Regions from separate parts of the Arthrobacter sp. P1_C12_2 genome, predicted to be linked through region 4. Evidence: riboswitches for the same ligand, from Rfam matches in the RefSeq annotation. Region 4 holds a riboswitch; each other region holds the start of a gene.
What was found. Region 4 has a riboswitch for thiamine pyrophosphate ahead of AC1DZQ_RS06135 (bifunctional hydroxymethylpyrimidine kinase/phosphomethylpyrimidine kinase). Riboswitches for the same ligand answer to the same signal wherever they lie in the genome.
Positions count from the first base shown of each region.

Region 1: linked by a shared signal. The riboswitch ahead of AC1DZQ_RS02390 (ECF transporter S component) and the one ahead of AC1DZQ_RS06135 (bifunctional hydroxymethylpyrimidine kinase/phosphomethylpyrimidine kinase) in region 4 are both predicted to bind thiamine pyrophosphate.
Region 2: linked by a shared signal. The riboswitch ahead of thiC (phosphomethylpyrimidine synthase ThiC) and the one ahead of AC1DZQ_RS06135 (bifunctional hydroxymethylpyrimidine kinase/phosphomethylpyrimidine kinase) in region 4 are both predicted to bind thiamine pyrophosphate.
Region 3: linked by a shared signal. The riboswitch ahead of thiO (glycine oxidase ThiO) and the one ahead of AC1DZQ_RS06135 (bifunctional hydroxymethylpyrimidine kinase/phosphomethylpyrimidine kinase) in region 4 are both predicted to bind thiamine pyrophosphate.

Region 1 covers NZ_JBFUAF010000001.1:508,190-511,387, forward strand. The annotation lists gene AC1DZQ_RS02385 (ABC transporter ATP-binding protein) at 1-606, opposite strand, end outside; gene AC1DZQ_RS02390 (ECF transporter S component) at 637-1,284, opposite strand; TPP riboswitch at 1,351-1,494, opposite strand; gene AC1DZQ_RS02395 (heme-degrading domain-containing protein) at 1,683-2,228, shown strand; gene AC1DZQ_RS02400 (DUF4235 domain-containing protein) at 2,270-2,533, shown strand; gene mnhG (monovalent cation/H(+) antiporter subunit G) at 2,608-2,964, opposite strand; gene AC1DZQ_RS02410 (MrpF/PhaF family protein) at 2,996-3,198, opposite strand, start outside.
Region 2 covers NZ_JBFUAF010000012.1:130,718-133,915, reverse strand. The annotation lists gene AC1DZQ_RS14215 (amidohydrolase family protein) at 1-1,073, opposite strand, end outside; gene AC1DZQ_RS14210 (GNAT family N-acetyltransferase) at 1,077-1,577, opposite strand; TPP riboswitch at 1,654-1,761, shown strand; gene thiC (phosphomethylpyrimidine synthase ThiC) at 1,757-3,198, shown strand, end outside.
Region 3 covers NZ_JBFUAF010000006.1:60,345-63,542, forward strand. The annotation lists gene AC1DZQ_RS08435 (RNB domain-containing ribonuclease) at 1-480, opposite strand, end outside; gene AC1DZQ_RS08440 (ferritin-like fold-containing protein) at 522-1,193, shown strand; gene thiE (thiamine phosphate synthase) at 1,213-1,908, opposite strand; TPP riboswitch at 1,935-2,055, shown strand; gene thiO (glycine oxidase ThiO) at 2,049-3,198, shown strand, end outside.
Region 4 covers NZ_JBFUAF010000004.1:67,778-70,975, forward strand. The annotation lists gene AC1DZQ_RS06130 (Rne/Rng family ribonuclease) at 1-1,671, shown strand, start outside; TPP riboswitch at 1,820-1,916, shown strand; gene AC1DZQ_RS06135 (bifunctional hydroxymethylpyrimidine kinase/phosphomethylpyrimidine kinase) at 2,019-3,198, shown strand, end outside.

The sequences.
Region 1 (3,198 bases), on a different contig from region 4:
GCTCACGGCGTCGCGGACCTCCAGGACGCCCGCGGGGTCGAGGTTGGCGGTCGGCTCGTCGAGCAGCAGCAGTCCTGGCCGCATCGCGAGGATCCCGGCGAGCGCCAGCCGCTGCTTTTGTCCGCCGGAGAGGGCCGACGTCGGGTGGTCCAGCGGCAGCCGGCCCAGCCCGACGTCGTCGAGGGCCTCGCGCACGCGCGGCCAGATCTCCGCCGCCGGGACGGCGAGGTTCTCAGCCCCGAAGGCGACGTCGTCGCCGAGGCGGGAGAGCACCACCTGCGTTTCCGGGTCCTGCTGCACCAGCCCGGCGCGGCCACGCTGCGCCCGTGGCGCGGCGCCGTCGATCAGCAGGCTTCCGGTCTCGTCAGCGTCTTCGGCGTCGCCGGCCTGCCCAGATGCGCCGGCCGCGCCGTCGCCCAGCACTCCGGCCAGGGCGTGGAGCAGCGTCGACTTGCCGGCGCCGGAGGGGCCGAGCAGGAGCACGCGCTCCCCCGGCCGGATGTCCAGGTCGAGGCCGCTGACCGCGGGCCGGGTCCGTCCGGCATGCCGCCAGCCCCAGCCACGGGCCGTGACGGCGGCCGGCCGGACGCCTGATGAAGATCTCATGGGTTCTCTGCAGGGTTCAAGGAACGGGGCTCAGGAGAAGACGGGCTCCGTGGCGGCCTTGCGCGAGGCAAAGGAGCCCAGCACTCCGGTCTTGGCCAGGCCACGCGTGGCGAGCCAGGCCAGTCCGCCGGCAATCACTGCGCCGGAGATCGTCGTGAAGACGATGTAGGCGAGCTTGTCGCCGGCCTCGTAGGCGATGTTCCAGCCCCACGGCAGGAAGGAATCGTTCAGGCCGCAGAACAGGCCCGCGCCGGCTCCGGCCAGCACGGAGACGGGCAGGTTGAACTTCTTGTAGAGGAAGGCCGCGAAGACCAGTTCGGCGCCGAGGCCCTGCAGGATGCCGGAGATCAGCACCGTGGTGCCGTACTGCGACCCCATGATGAGCTCGCCCGTGGCCGCAACGGTCTCGCAGAAGAGCGCCGCGCCCGGCTTGCGGATGATGAGCATGCCCAGCACCGCCGGGATCATCCAGCCGCCGGCGTAGAGTCCGCTCAGCGGCGGGTAGACCGCGTTCACCGGGGTCGAAATCAGGTTCGCGCCCTGGGACCAGGCCCAGAAAATGACGCCGCCGGCAACGGCGATCAACGCCGCCACCACAATGTCCACCACGCGCCAGCTGTAGTCGCGGCGGGCGGATGAACGGCTGGCGGAACCATGCTGTGCTGAAATATCTGTCATGTCGTCCTCCTGAGGAACAGGAGGGGAGGGTGCTCCGGCCGGTCTCGGCTTCCGCCGCCCTCCGCGCACCCTGAGAACTCGACTCCCTTGCGCCGGTACTAACCGGATCAGGTTCGAGGGTCTGCGGCTGTCCGCACTCTCAGCGCCCACCAAAGGTTGCCCCGGATTGTTCCGGCGATGCCCGACGGCGGCGCTCCCCTGTCGTAATTTTTTTCGCCCTTGTGGGCTGGCTCAGTTTACACCCGGACGGCCGGGTTTTCAGTGACATCCCGTCACAATCGGGGACGGGACAGCGGCGGTCCCGGCGGGCGGGAACGCCCCTCTTGGTAGAGTCATCGTGTCGGACACCCGGACCCGCCAGCGGGCGGCCTCGTCACCCACCGGAAAGCTGGAATATTTTGACGCACATACCGGCCACACAAGATCCCACCGGGGAATACGATCCCGACTCGAGCGATCCTCAGCCGCAGGGCTCCCTGGCTGCGCTCATCGGCCGCGTGCTGGCCGAGATGGAGACGCTCCAGTTCGCGTCGTTCAGCAAAGACGACGCCCTGGACCTCGGACTCCTCCTTGTCGAGCTGGGCCGGCAACGCTCGCTGCCCATCGCCGTCGACATCACCAAAGGCGAGCAGGTACTCTTCCACGCCGCGCTGGACGGCGCCACACCGGACAACGAGCGCTGGATCAACGCCAAGAAGAGCACCGCCATGCGCTACGAGGTCCCGTCCCTGCTGGTGGGCCTCCGCGCCCGCGCTGCCGGCGGAAGGATCGAAGACAACGCCTGGTGGGATCAGACGGAGTTCGCCGCCCACGGCGGGGCGTTCCCCATCTACCTGCGCGGCACGGGCGCCGTCGCCGTCGTCACGGTCTCGGGCCTGCCCCAGAAGGCGGACCACGACCTCGTGGTCGAGGCCCTGCGGATGGTCCTCACCCCGGAACGCTAGGCTAGGCAGAGACCCTGTTCCCGTCCCAAGGAGACCGAAGAATGAACATCCTCATCAAGCTGCTCGGCACCGGCGTCAGCCTCCTGGCCGGCTTTGCCGGCACCAAGCTGGTGGACACCTTGTGGGAAAAGTCCACGGGCAACAAGCCGCCCAAGGGCAACGAGGAAGACGTGCCCACCACGCTGCGCTCGGCCCTGACGTTCGCCCTGATCTCCGCATCAGTCAGCGCCATCATCCAGGTGCTCGCCAACCGCGGCACCCAGCGCGCGATCACCCGCTTCGCCAAGACCGAGGACCTCGTCTGACCGGTCTCGACTAGCCGCGGCGCCGCCGCCGCGCCTGTCGAAGCGCCGGCCGCCGCTCCTGTCGCTGAAGGGGCTCAGCGGCCGGCGTCGTCGTCGTCCGTTCCGTGCGTGGCCGCCTGCTGGCCTGCTGCCTGTTGGACTACGGCCTCGAGCTCGTCGGAGCTCAGCAGTTCCGGGTGCAGGTGCTTGGTCCGGTAGCCGGCCCGGCCCACCATGTGGGCGGACACGGGGACGGTGAGCAGCTGGAAGAGCCAGGCCACCAGCACGACTGGCCATACCGACCAGGTGCGCATCTGCAGGCCGAGGGCCGCCAGCAGCAGGAACAGGCCCAGGACCTGCGGTTTGGTGGCCGCGTGCATCCTGCTCATGAGGTCCGGGAACCGCAGGAGCCCGATGGCCGCGGCGAGGGACATCAGGGCGCCGGTCACCATGAACACGGCGGAGACGGCGTCGATCACAGTGTCAGGATTCACGGACACCCTCCCGCCTGTCGGCCACGAACCGGGCCACGGTCACCGACCCGACGAAGCCGATCAGGGAAATCGCAACGAGCAGCATCAGGTTGTTGAGGTGCCGGTTGACGGCCATATCGATGCACAGGGCCGCCCCGAAAATGGCCAGCAGCACGTCGGCGGCGAGAACCCGGTCCAGCAGCGAGGGGCCCC
Region 2 (3,198 bases), on a different contig from region 4:
GGCAGCCCGCGCAGCACAATGTGCTGGATCCGGCGGAGCGTGGCAGGTTTGCTCCGCGGGTCCTCGGCGGTGACAAGGACATCCGCACTTGCCCCATCACAGATGGACTCCGCGCCGAGCCACGTCCGCGCGGACCAGCTCGCGGCGTCGAGGGCGGCGGCGCCGGGAAGGCCGGCGGCGTGCAGGGCCTGGATCTCGTCCACGATCCGGCCATGGCTGATCACGCTTCCGGCGTCGGTTCCGGCATAGATCGCCACCCCGGCCTCGTGGGCTTCGAGCACCCGCTCCGCCCGCCGCGCCCACAGCGAGCGCATGTGGGCGGCGTAGCGGGGGAACTTGGTCTCCGCCCGGGCCGCGATGTCCGGGAACGTGGCGATGTTGATCAGGGTGGGCACAATCGGGACGCCCTGCCCGACCAAGCGCGGCAGGTGCCGCGGCAGCAGCCCGGTGGCGTGCTCGATGCAGTCGATCCCGGCGTCGAGCATGTCATCGAGGGTGTCTTCGGCGAAGCAGTGCGCGGTGACGCGGGCCCCTTCTTCGTGGGCGGCCTGGACGGCGTCCTTGACCGTCCGGGCGGGAAAGCTGGCGGCGAGATCGCCGGCGTCGCGGTCAATCCAGTCCCCCACGAGCTTGACCCAGCCGTCGCCTGCGCGGGCCTGCTTGCGCACCGCCTCGACGAGATCCTCGGGTTCGACCTCGACGGCCAGGCCCGGCAGGTAGCGCCGGGTCCTGGCGAGGTGCCGGCCGGAGCGGATGATCCGGGGAAGGTCAGCGCGCTGCTGGAGCCAGCGGGTGTCGTGGACGGCGCCGGCGTCGCGGACCAGCAGCGTCCCGGCGTCGCGGTCCGCCAGAGCTTGGGATTCCGCGGTGTCCTCGGTAACGTCCCCGCCCGGGCCGAGGCCGACGTGGCAGTGTGCGTCCACGAGGCCGGGAATGACCCAGCCGTCAAGCACGAGCCCCGGCGCGGCCGCCGGACGGTGGAAGGTCAGCCGGCCCTCCACCGACCACAGCCCGTGGCGGACCTGGTCCGCCGCGGTGAGGATGGGGCCGCTGAACTCGATGATGCCGGTCATGACCTAAAGCCTAATCCGCATGACGATCCGCCGGCCCAGATCATCCAGCCCCAGCTGCGCTTCGTGGATCCGTAGGGCGCCCAACGCCTGCCCATGCTGGGCGAATTCCTCGAAACCGCAGCTCGCATAAAACGGCGCATTGAACGGAACGTCCGCGAACGTGCACAGCGTCATCGATAAATAGCCACGACCCCGGGCCGCATCGAGGGCCGCCTCTACCAAGGACCGTCCTATCCCCCGCCCAGCGGAGTCCGCCTGCACGGAGAGTTGTTCCAGATGGGCCTGGCCGCCGACCTCGTCAACGCGGGCAAACCCTACGGGCGGGGTTCCGGAGACAAGTATGAAGAGCGGCTCAACCGGCGTCGTCACCCCCGGGGCCGGGAGCGCCTGGTTCCCCAGCTCGGCTTCGAGGATGCGGTCTGCTGAGGCCTCGAGAACCGGCAGCGCCGGGAGGTCTTCCGGCGTCGCCATCCGGATGCGGGGCACGGCCCTGGGCAGAGTCACAATGCCACGCTAACACCGCGGCCCGACCGCGCCGCGTCACACTCGACAGCCGGCCGGAGGTGCGTGGTAGCTTCGTCTACGACCACACGGGTGCCCCTGCAGGGGCTGAGATCGGGCTGACGCAGCCTGCGACCGTTGAACCTGTCCGGGTAATGCCGGCGAAGGAAGTGAGCTTTTCCGTGAACACCCAAGTGACACAGCACAGCCCTGTCCAAATTCAGTCTGCCCACATTGAGTCAGCCGACAATCAGCCAGCAGCCACCACGCAGTCGCTGAAGTCCCACTCGCTGGCCTTCACCACGGACCCGGACCACGGCATCCGCGTCCCGGTGACCGAGATTGCCTTGGAACCCTCACCGGGCGGCGTCCCGAACCCTCCCTTCCGCGTCTACCGCACGGCCGGCCCGGGCAGCGATCCGGTCCGCGGGCTGGAACCGTTCCGCGCGCCCTGGATTGAGGCCCGGGCGGACACCGAAACCTACGCCGGCCGGCAACGTGAACTGCTCGACGACGGCAAGTCGGCGGTGCGCCGGGGTGCGGCGTCGGCCGAGTGGCGGGGCGGTCGCCCGGTGCCGCGCCGCGCGGTTGAGGGCAGGACCGTCACGCAGATGCGCTACGCCCGGGACGGGGTCATCACCCAGGAAATGCGGTTCGTCGCGCTGCGCGAGAACTGCGATGTGGAGCTGGTGCGCCGCGAGGTGGCCGCGGGCCGGGCGATCATTCCCAACAACGTCAACCACCCTGAATCCGAGCCGATGATCATCGGCAAGGCGTTCCTGGTGAAAATCAACGCCAATATCGGCAACTCCGCCGTGACCAGTTCCATCGCCGAGGAGGTCGACAAACTCCAGTGGGCCACGCAATGGGGCGCGGACACCGTCATGGACCTCTCCACCGGGGACGACATCCACACCACGCGCGAGTGGATCATCCGCAACTCCCCCGTCCCCATCGGCACGGTCCCGATCTACCAGGCGTTGGAAAAGGTCAACGGCGAGGCCAACGCCCTGACCTGGGAGATCTTCCGGGACACCGTGATCGAACAGTGCGAGCAGGGCGTGGACTACATGACCATCCACGCCGGCGTGCTGCTGCGCTATGTGCCCCTGACGGCCAACCGGGTCACCGGCATCGTGTCCCGCGGCGGTTCCATCATGGCCGGCTGGTGCCTGGCGCACCACCAGGAGAACTTCCTCTACACGCACTTCGACGAGCTGTGCGAGATTTTCGCGAAGTACGACGTCGCGTTCTCCCTGGGTGACGGGCTGCGGCCGGGAGCGACGGCGGATGCCAACGACGCGGCGCAGTTCGCCGAGCTGGACACCCTGGCCGAGCTCACGCGGCGGGCCTGGGAGTTCGATGTGCAGGTCATGGTGGAGGGTCCCGGGCACGTGCCCTTCCACCTCGTCCGGGAAAACGTGGAGCGCCAGCAGGAACTCTGCAAGGGAGCCCCGTTCTATACGCTCGGGCCGCTGGTCACCGACATCGCACCGGGCTACGACCACATCACCTCGGCAATCGGCGCCACGGAGATTGCCCGCTACGGCACCGCCATGCTCTGCTACGTCACGCCCAAGGAACACCTCGGGCTGCCGAACAAGGACGACGTGAAGACGGGCGT
Region 3 (3,198 bases), on a different contig from region 4:
GACTGAGGTGACCTCGGCCGCGGCGTCGAGCTCGAACTCCCAGACGAACGCCGCGCACAGCTGCCCGGCGAGCAGGCTGCCGGCGGCCTCGCTGATGATCTCCGGATGCAGCGGAATCCTGCCGTCCGGGGTGTAGAAGGTCTGGCCGCGGCGGCGGGTCTCGGCGTCGAGCGCCCCGCCCGGGGCGACAAATGAGGGGACATCGGCGATCGCGTAGAAGACCTTGTAGCCCCCGTCGCCCCGTTCGATAAACAGGGCCTGGTCGAGGTCGGTGGACGATGCCGGATCGATGGTCACGAACTCGACATGCGTCAGGTCAAGGTCCGGGAGCTTGTGCTCGGCGACCGCCGCCTCCGCGTCGCGCAGCACGTCCTCCGGGAACGGGCCGGGCAGTTCCAGCGTGGTGCGCAACGCCTTGAGAGCCCCGGCAAGCTGGTTCTGCTGCTCGTGGACACTGGGGGTCAGACGATGATGGGACACGAAAATCAGGGTAGCCCGATTTCCGCTATTAGTCTTGGATGATGAGCGCAACTGCGGACGATCCGGCCCTCTACAACAGTTTTCTTTCGGAGCTGCTGGGAGTCTTGGCGTACGGCGAGCTTTCCGCCTTCGAGCGGCTGTCCTCGAGTGCCCGGTATTCGCCCACGCTGCATGACCGTGAGGTGCTGGGCAGAATGGCGGTGGTCGAGTTCCAGCATTACGAACTCGTCCGGGCCCGGCTCGAGCACATGGGCCTGGACACGGAGGCCGCCATGCTGCCGTTCCAGCCCTCGGTGGACCACTTCCACGAGCGCACGCGCCCGGCGGACTGGTACGAGGCGCTCATGAAGGCCTACGTGATTGACACAGTCGCCGCGGACTTTTACGGCGTCGTTGGCCGGTACGTGGACGCCGGAACCCGGGAGCTGATCGGGCAGGTCCGCTCCACCGGCGAGTCCACGGCCGTGCTGCAGGAGCGCCTCAAGGCGGCCCTGGCCGATGACCCCCGGCTGGCGTCGCGCCTCGCGCTGTGGGCCAGGCGCCTGCTGGGCGAGGTCCTGAACCACGCCCAGCGGGTCAGCGCTGAGCACGCGTTCCTCGGCGGCCTGTCCGGGCTGGACGACGCCGGCGCCCGGGAGATGATAAACGGCCTGGCGGCCGAGCTCGCAGCGAACCACGCGCGCCGGATGGCAGAGCTGGGTCTCGCCGGATAGGTTCAGGCCGGGAACCTGCCTAGGATTCTGCGGCGTCCAGCGCCGCCAGCAGTGCACCTGCGGCGTGGGCCGGATCAGCGGCGTCGGTGATCGCCCGGACCACCACGATCCGCCGGGCGCCGGCGTCGACTACCTGCTCCACGTTGCTGAGGTCGATCCCGCCGATCGCGAACCACGGCATGACGCCGTCGACCTTACCGGTTCCCTCCGTGTCCGCCCGGCCGATCGCCTGGGCGGCGTAGCGCACCAAGTCGAGGCCGACGGCGGCGCGTCCCGGCTTGGTGGGCGTCGCCCACACGGGGCCTACACAGAAATAGTCGAGTCCTTTGCGGCCGGGCGAGGCAGCAATGGCGGCGTCCACCTGTTTCGGGCTGTGGGTGGACAGGCCGATAACGGCATCTTTGCCCAGGAAGCCGCGGGCGGCGTCGAGCGAGATGTCCTTCTGGCCGACATGAAACACAGGAGCCCCGGACAAGGAGGCGATGTCCGCCCGGTCATTGACGGCCCACAGCCGTCCGTGACGCAGCGCTGCGGCGTGCAGGACCTCCAACAGTTCCAGTTCCTCGGACGCCTCGAGCGACTTGTCGCGCAACTGGATGATGTCCACGCCGCCGGCGAAGGCGGCGTCCACGAAGTCCTCGAAGTCGCCGCGGTCCCTGCGGGCGTCGGTGCAGAGGTAGAGGCGGGCGGTGGTGTGGAGGGGGTCCTGGCTCATGGGACCAGCCTAGTTCCTCTAAACTGGGCGCATACCGCGGGAGCCCGCAGCAGCCATGTCGCCGCTGCACGGCTGAGAGGGCGTCAGAGCCGACCGCTTGACCTGATCCGGCTAGTACCGGCGTAGGGAAGGAATTTTTCATGGGCACACGAGCCGGCCGTTCAGCCGAAGCCGCAAATGACGCCGCCGCCCAGGTTTGTGACACCGGGCCTGATTCTGCAGAGACAATCACCGCGGGGGATATCAGTGCCGACGTGGCCGTGATCGGCGGCGGCGTGATCGGCCATGGCATCGCATTCGAGGCCAGCCGGGCAGGCCGCTCCGTGGTCTTGATTGATGATGCTCCCGGCAGCGGAGCCAGCTGGGCCGCGGCCGGCATGCTGGCCCCCGTGAGTGAGCTGCACTACCAGGAGGAGCAGCTCCTGGAACTGATGCTTGAGGCCTCCCGGCTGTGGCCAGGATTCGCTGCCGCAATCGACGCCGGTGCCGGCGGCACGGAATCCCCGCTGGGTACCGGCTATTTGACGACGGCGACCCTCGCGGTCGGGGCCGACGCGGCGGACCGGCGCGCGCTCGCGGACCTGAGGGACGTCCAGCTGGCCTGTGGCCTCAGCGTGGAACCACTGACAGTGCGCGAGGCACGCGGCCGGGAACCCCTGCTGAGCCCCGGCATCTCGTGCGCCTTCGACATCCCGGCCGACCACCAGGTGGACCCCCGCCTGCTGATCGCCCGGCTCGCCGGCGTCCTCGGCGCGGAGAGCGGCGGCAGCTTCGTCCGGCGCCGCGCGGCAGGCCTGCTGTGGCAGGACGGACAGGTGGGGGGCGTTCGGCTGGCCGGCGGCGGTTCTGTGCGGGCTGCGGAAACCGTCGTCGCCAACGGGCTCGATGCCCCCGGGCTCGGGGAGCTGCCCGCCGGGCTGGCGCTGCCGCTGCGGCCCGTCTATGGCGACATCCTCCGGCTTCGCGTTCCCCCGCATCTGCAACCGCTGCTCACGGCCACCGTTCGGGGCATGGTGCGCGGTGTCCCCGTGTACATCGTCCCCCGCCAGGACGGGACCGTGGTGATCGGAGCCACCCAGCGCGAGGACGGACCATCGGATCCGCACGCGGTGTCCGCCGGCGGCATCTACCAGCTGCTGCGGGACGCCCAGCAGCTGGTGCCCGCGGTCGCCGAGCTGGAGCTGGTGGAAGCCACGGCCCGGGCCCGGCCCGGCACACCGGACAACGCCCCCCTGCTGGGGCGGGTGGCACGACCGGACGGCGGGGACGTCCCGGGACTGATCATCGCCA
Region 4 (3,198 bases):
CTCGTGTATGTGCCCGGCGGTTCCATGACCGGCATCTCCCGCAAGCTGCCCGACGTCGAACGCAACCGCCTCAAGCGGATCCTCAAGGACCGCCTGCCCGAGGACGCGGGCGTCATTGTCCGCACCGCGGCCGAGGGTGCCTCCGAGGAGGAGCTGACGCACGACATCAACCGCCTCCGCGCGCAGTGGGAGGGCATCGAGGGCCAGTCGACATCGACCAAGATCCTCGCCCCCGAGCTGCTTTACGGCGAACCTGACCTGACCATCAAGGTGGTCCGGGACGTCTTCAACGAGGACTTCTCCAAGCTGATCGTCTCCGGCGAGGAAGCTTGGGACACCATCGAGGCCTACGTCACCTACGTGGCACCGGACCTCGTGGGCCGGCTCGAGAAGTGGACCAAGGACTCGGACATCTTCGCGGCCTGGCGCATCGACGAGCAGATCCACAAGGCCCTGGACCGGAAGGTCTTCCTGCCCTCGGGCGGTTCGCTCGTGATCGACCGCACCGAAGCCATGACCGTGGTGGACGTCAACACCGGCAAGTTCACCGGCTCCGGCGGCAACCTCGAGGAAACCGTCACCAAGAACAACCTGGAAGCGGCCGAGGAAGTCGTCCGGCAGCTGCGCCTGCGCGATATTGGCGGCATCATCGTGATCGACTTCATCGACATGGTGCTCGAATCCAACCGCGACCTCGTGCTGCGCCGCATGGTGGAGTGCCTGGGCCGGGACCGGACCAAGCACCAGGTGGCCGAGGTGACCTCGCTGGGCCTCGTGCAGATGACCCGCAAGCGGATGGGCACCGGACTTCTGGAAGTCTTCGGCGAGCAGTGCGAAACGTGCGCTGGCCGCGGCATCGTCACCCACGACGAGCCGGTGGAACACCGCCGCGCCAACACGGTCGCCGCGGAACACTATGTGCCGCGCACCGAGGCCCAGCCTGCTGCCCGCACGGAGCGCAAGAGCCGTCGCCGCGGCAGGGGAGGCCAAGGCGCGGAGACCGTGCCGGCCGCACCCGCGCCCGTGCACGCTGAGCCCACCGAGGCTGAGCGCCACGCCAAGGCCGAAGCCACCCGTGCCGCGCTGGCGAATATCGCTGCCGCGGCGCACGCCGCGCACCTGCACGACGGGGAGGCAGCCGCTGCCAGCGACGCCGGGGCCCGCCAGGCCGCCGTCGACGCCGTCACGCAGCTCGCAGCCGCGGACGAGGCAGCCGGTCGTCCCGCAACCGTGCTGACGTTCGGCGGCGAGCAGGTGGCCCTGCCCTTCGTCGAGCACGCCGAGGACCAGCCGACACCGGCTCTGACCCTGGACCTGCTGACCGAGGCCTTCGCCAACCTGGGCGAGGCCGAGGCCGGCAAGCCGGCCGGGATGGACACCGAAGCGCCTGCCGCGGCCACCGAGGCACCCGCAGCAGTGCGCGCTGCCGAGGCTCCGGCGTCACGGACAGCTGACACCACTCGTGGCCGCCGCGGGCGACGCAACCGGAGCGCCAGCCGCGCCCAGGGCGCAGCCAACGAAACCTCCGTGGAGCATCGCGAGGCGACCCGGCCGGCCGCGGCCGGATCGATCCACGAGGCCAAGGCACCCGCCGCGGCCAGGCCTGCTTCCATCCCGGCAGGCAACGAGCCGATCATCCTCGGCGTCGGCGTACCGGCGTCGGAGCTGTAGTGTTCCGCAACTAACCACGTTCCCGACCGGTCACCATTTCGACCGGTCGGGCTGCGGGTCCGGGCCCGAGCGGGCGTAACATACGTCCGCTCCGGCCCGGGCCCGCTCGTGGGTTAAGGGGGCAACCGGGTGGCAACGGCTAGGCTGGAACACTGACACGGGGTGCCGCGCATCAGCCGGCTGAGATCCAGACCCGTTGAACCTGTCCGGTTAGCACCGGCGAAGGGATGTCTGCCTTGTCCGCGAGACCGAATCCGTCCGAGTTTCTGCCCAGCGAGTTTCAGCCGACCAATTTTCTGCCCAACGAGTTTCTGCCGGCGCAGCCCCGCCCGTCCGCGCCGCCGCGCATACCCCGCGTGCTGGCCATCGCCGGCTCTGACCCCTCCGGCGGAGCCGGGATCCAGGCCGACCTGAAAAGCATCGCGGCGAACGGCGGCTACGGCATGGCCGCCATCACCGCCCTGACAGCGCAAAATACCCAGGGCGTGCGCGCCGTCCACGTCCCCCCGGCCGCGTTCCTCACGGCGCAGCTGGACGCCATCAGCGACGACATCGGCATCGACGCCGTCAAGATCGGCATGCTCGGCGACGCCTCTGTGATCGACGCCGTCCGCAGCTGGCTGGAAAAGGTGCGCCCCGCCGTCGTCGTCCTGGACCCGGTGATGGTCGCCACCAGCGGCGACCGGCTTCTGCAGGAATCGGCCGAGACCGCCCTGCAGGCCCTCCTGCCGCTGGCGCACCTCATCACGCCCAATCTCGCCGAACTCGCCATCCTGCTCAAGGAGCCCGTCGCGGCCGACTGGGCTGAGGCCCTGGCGCAGGGCAAGCGGCTAGCCGCACTGACCGGCACCACCGTGCTGGTTAAGGGCGGACACCTCCAGGGCGGGCAGCACGGGGACGGACCCGTCCACGACGCCGATGCCGCCGACGCCGACGCAGGCAATGCCGCCGACCCCGGCTGCCCGGATGCGCTGGTCAACACCGGCGGCCTGCTCGGCCAGGAAACGGTGGTGGTGCCGGGGGAGCGGATCGCCACGCGCAACAGCCACGGCACCGGATGCTCCCTGTCCTCGGCCATGGCCACCGTGCAGGTCCGGGTGGGGGATTGGGAAGCGGCGTTGCGGGAAGTGAAGCCGTGGCTGCTCGGCGCGCTCCGCGAAGCCTCGGTCCTGGACGTCGGCACCGGCAACGGCCCGGTCCACCACTTCCACCACCTGCAGCGAATCAAGGATGGGCAGGCCCTCAAAGACGGCCAGCGCGGCCAGCGCGGTCAGCACCACCCCGGCGGGCACGGTCCGGCGGAGGGCGAGTTCGCCGCAGCCCTCCGCGCAGGAGCCACGGGCGATCTTGAGGCCATCTACGCCCTGGACTTCGTCCGCGGACTGGCCGACGGAACCTTGCCCGAGCACGAGTTCGCGTACTACCTCGCCCAGGACGCCATCTACCTCAACGGCTACTCCCGGGTCCTGGCCCGCGCCGCCGCGATCGCCCCCACCGAGGCCGAGCAGCTGTTCTGGGCCCGTTCGG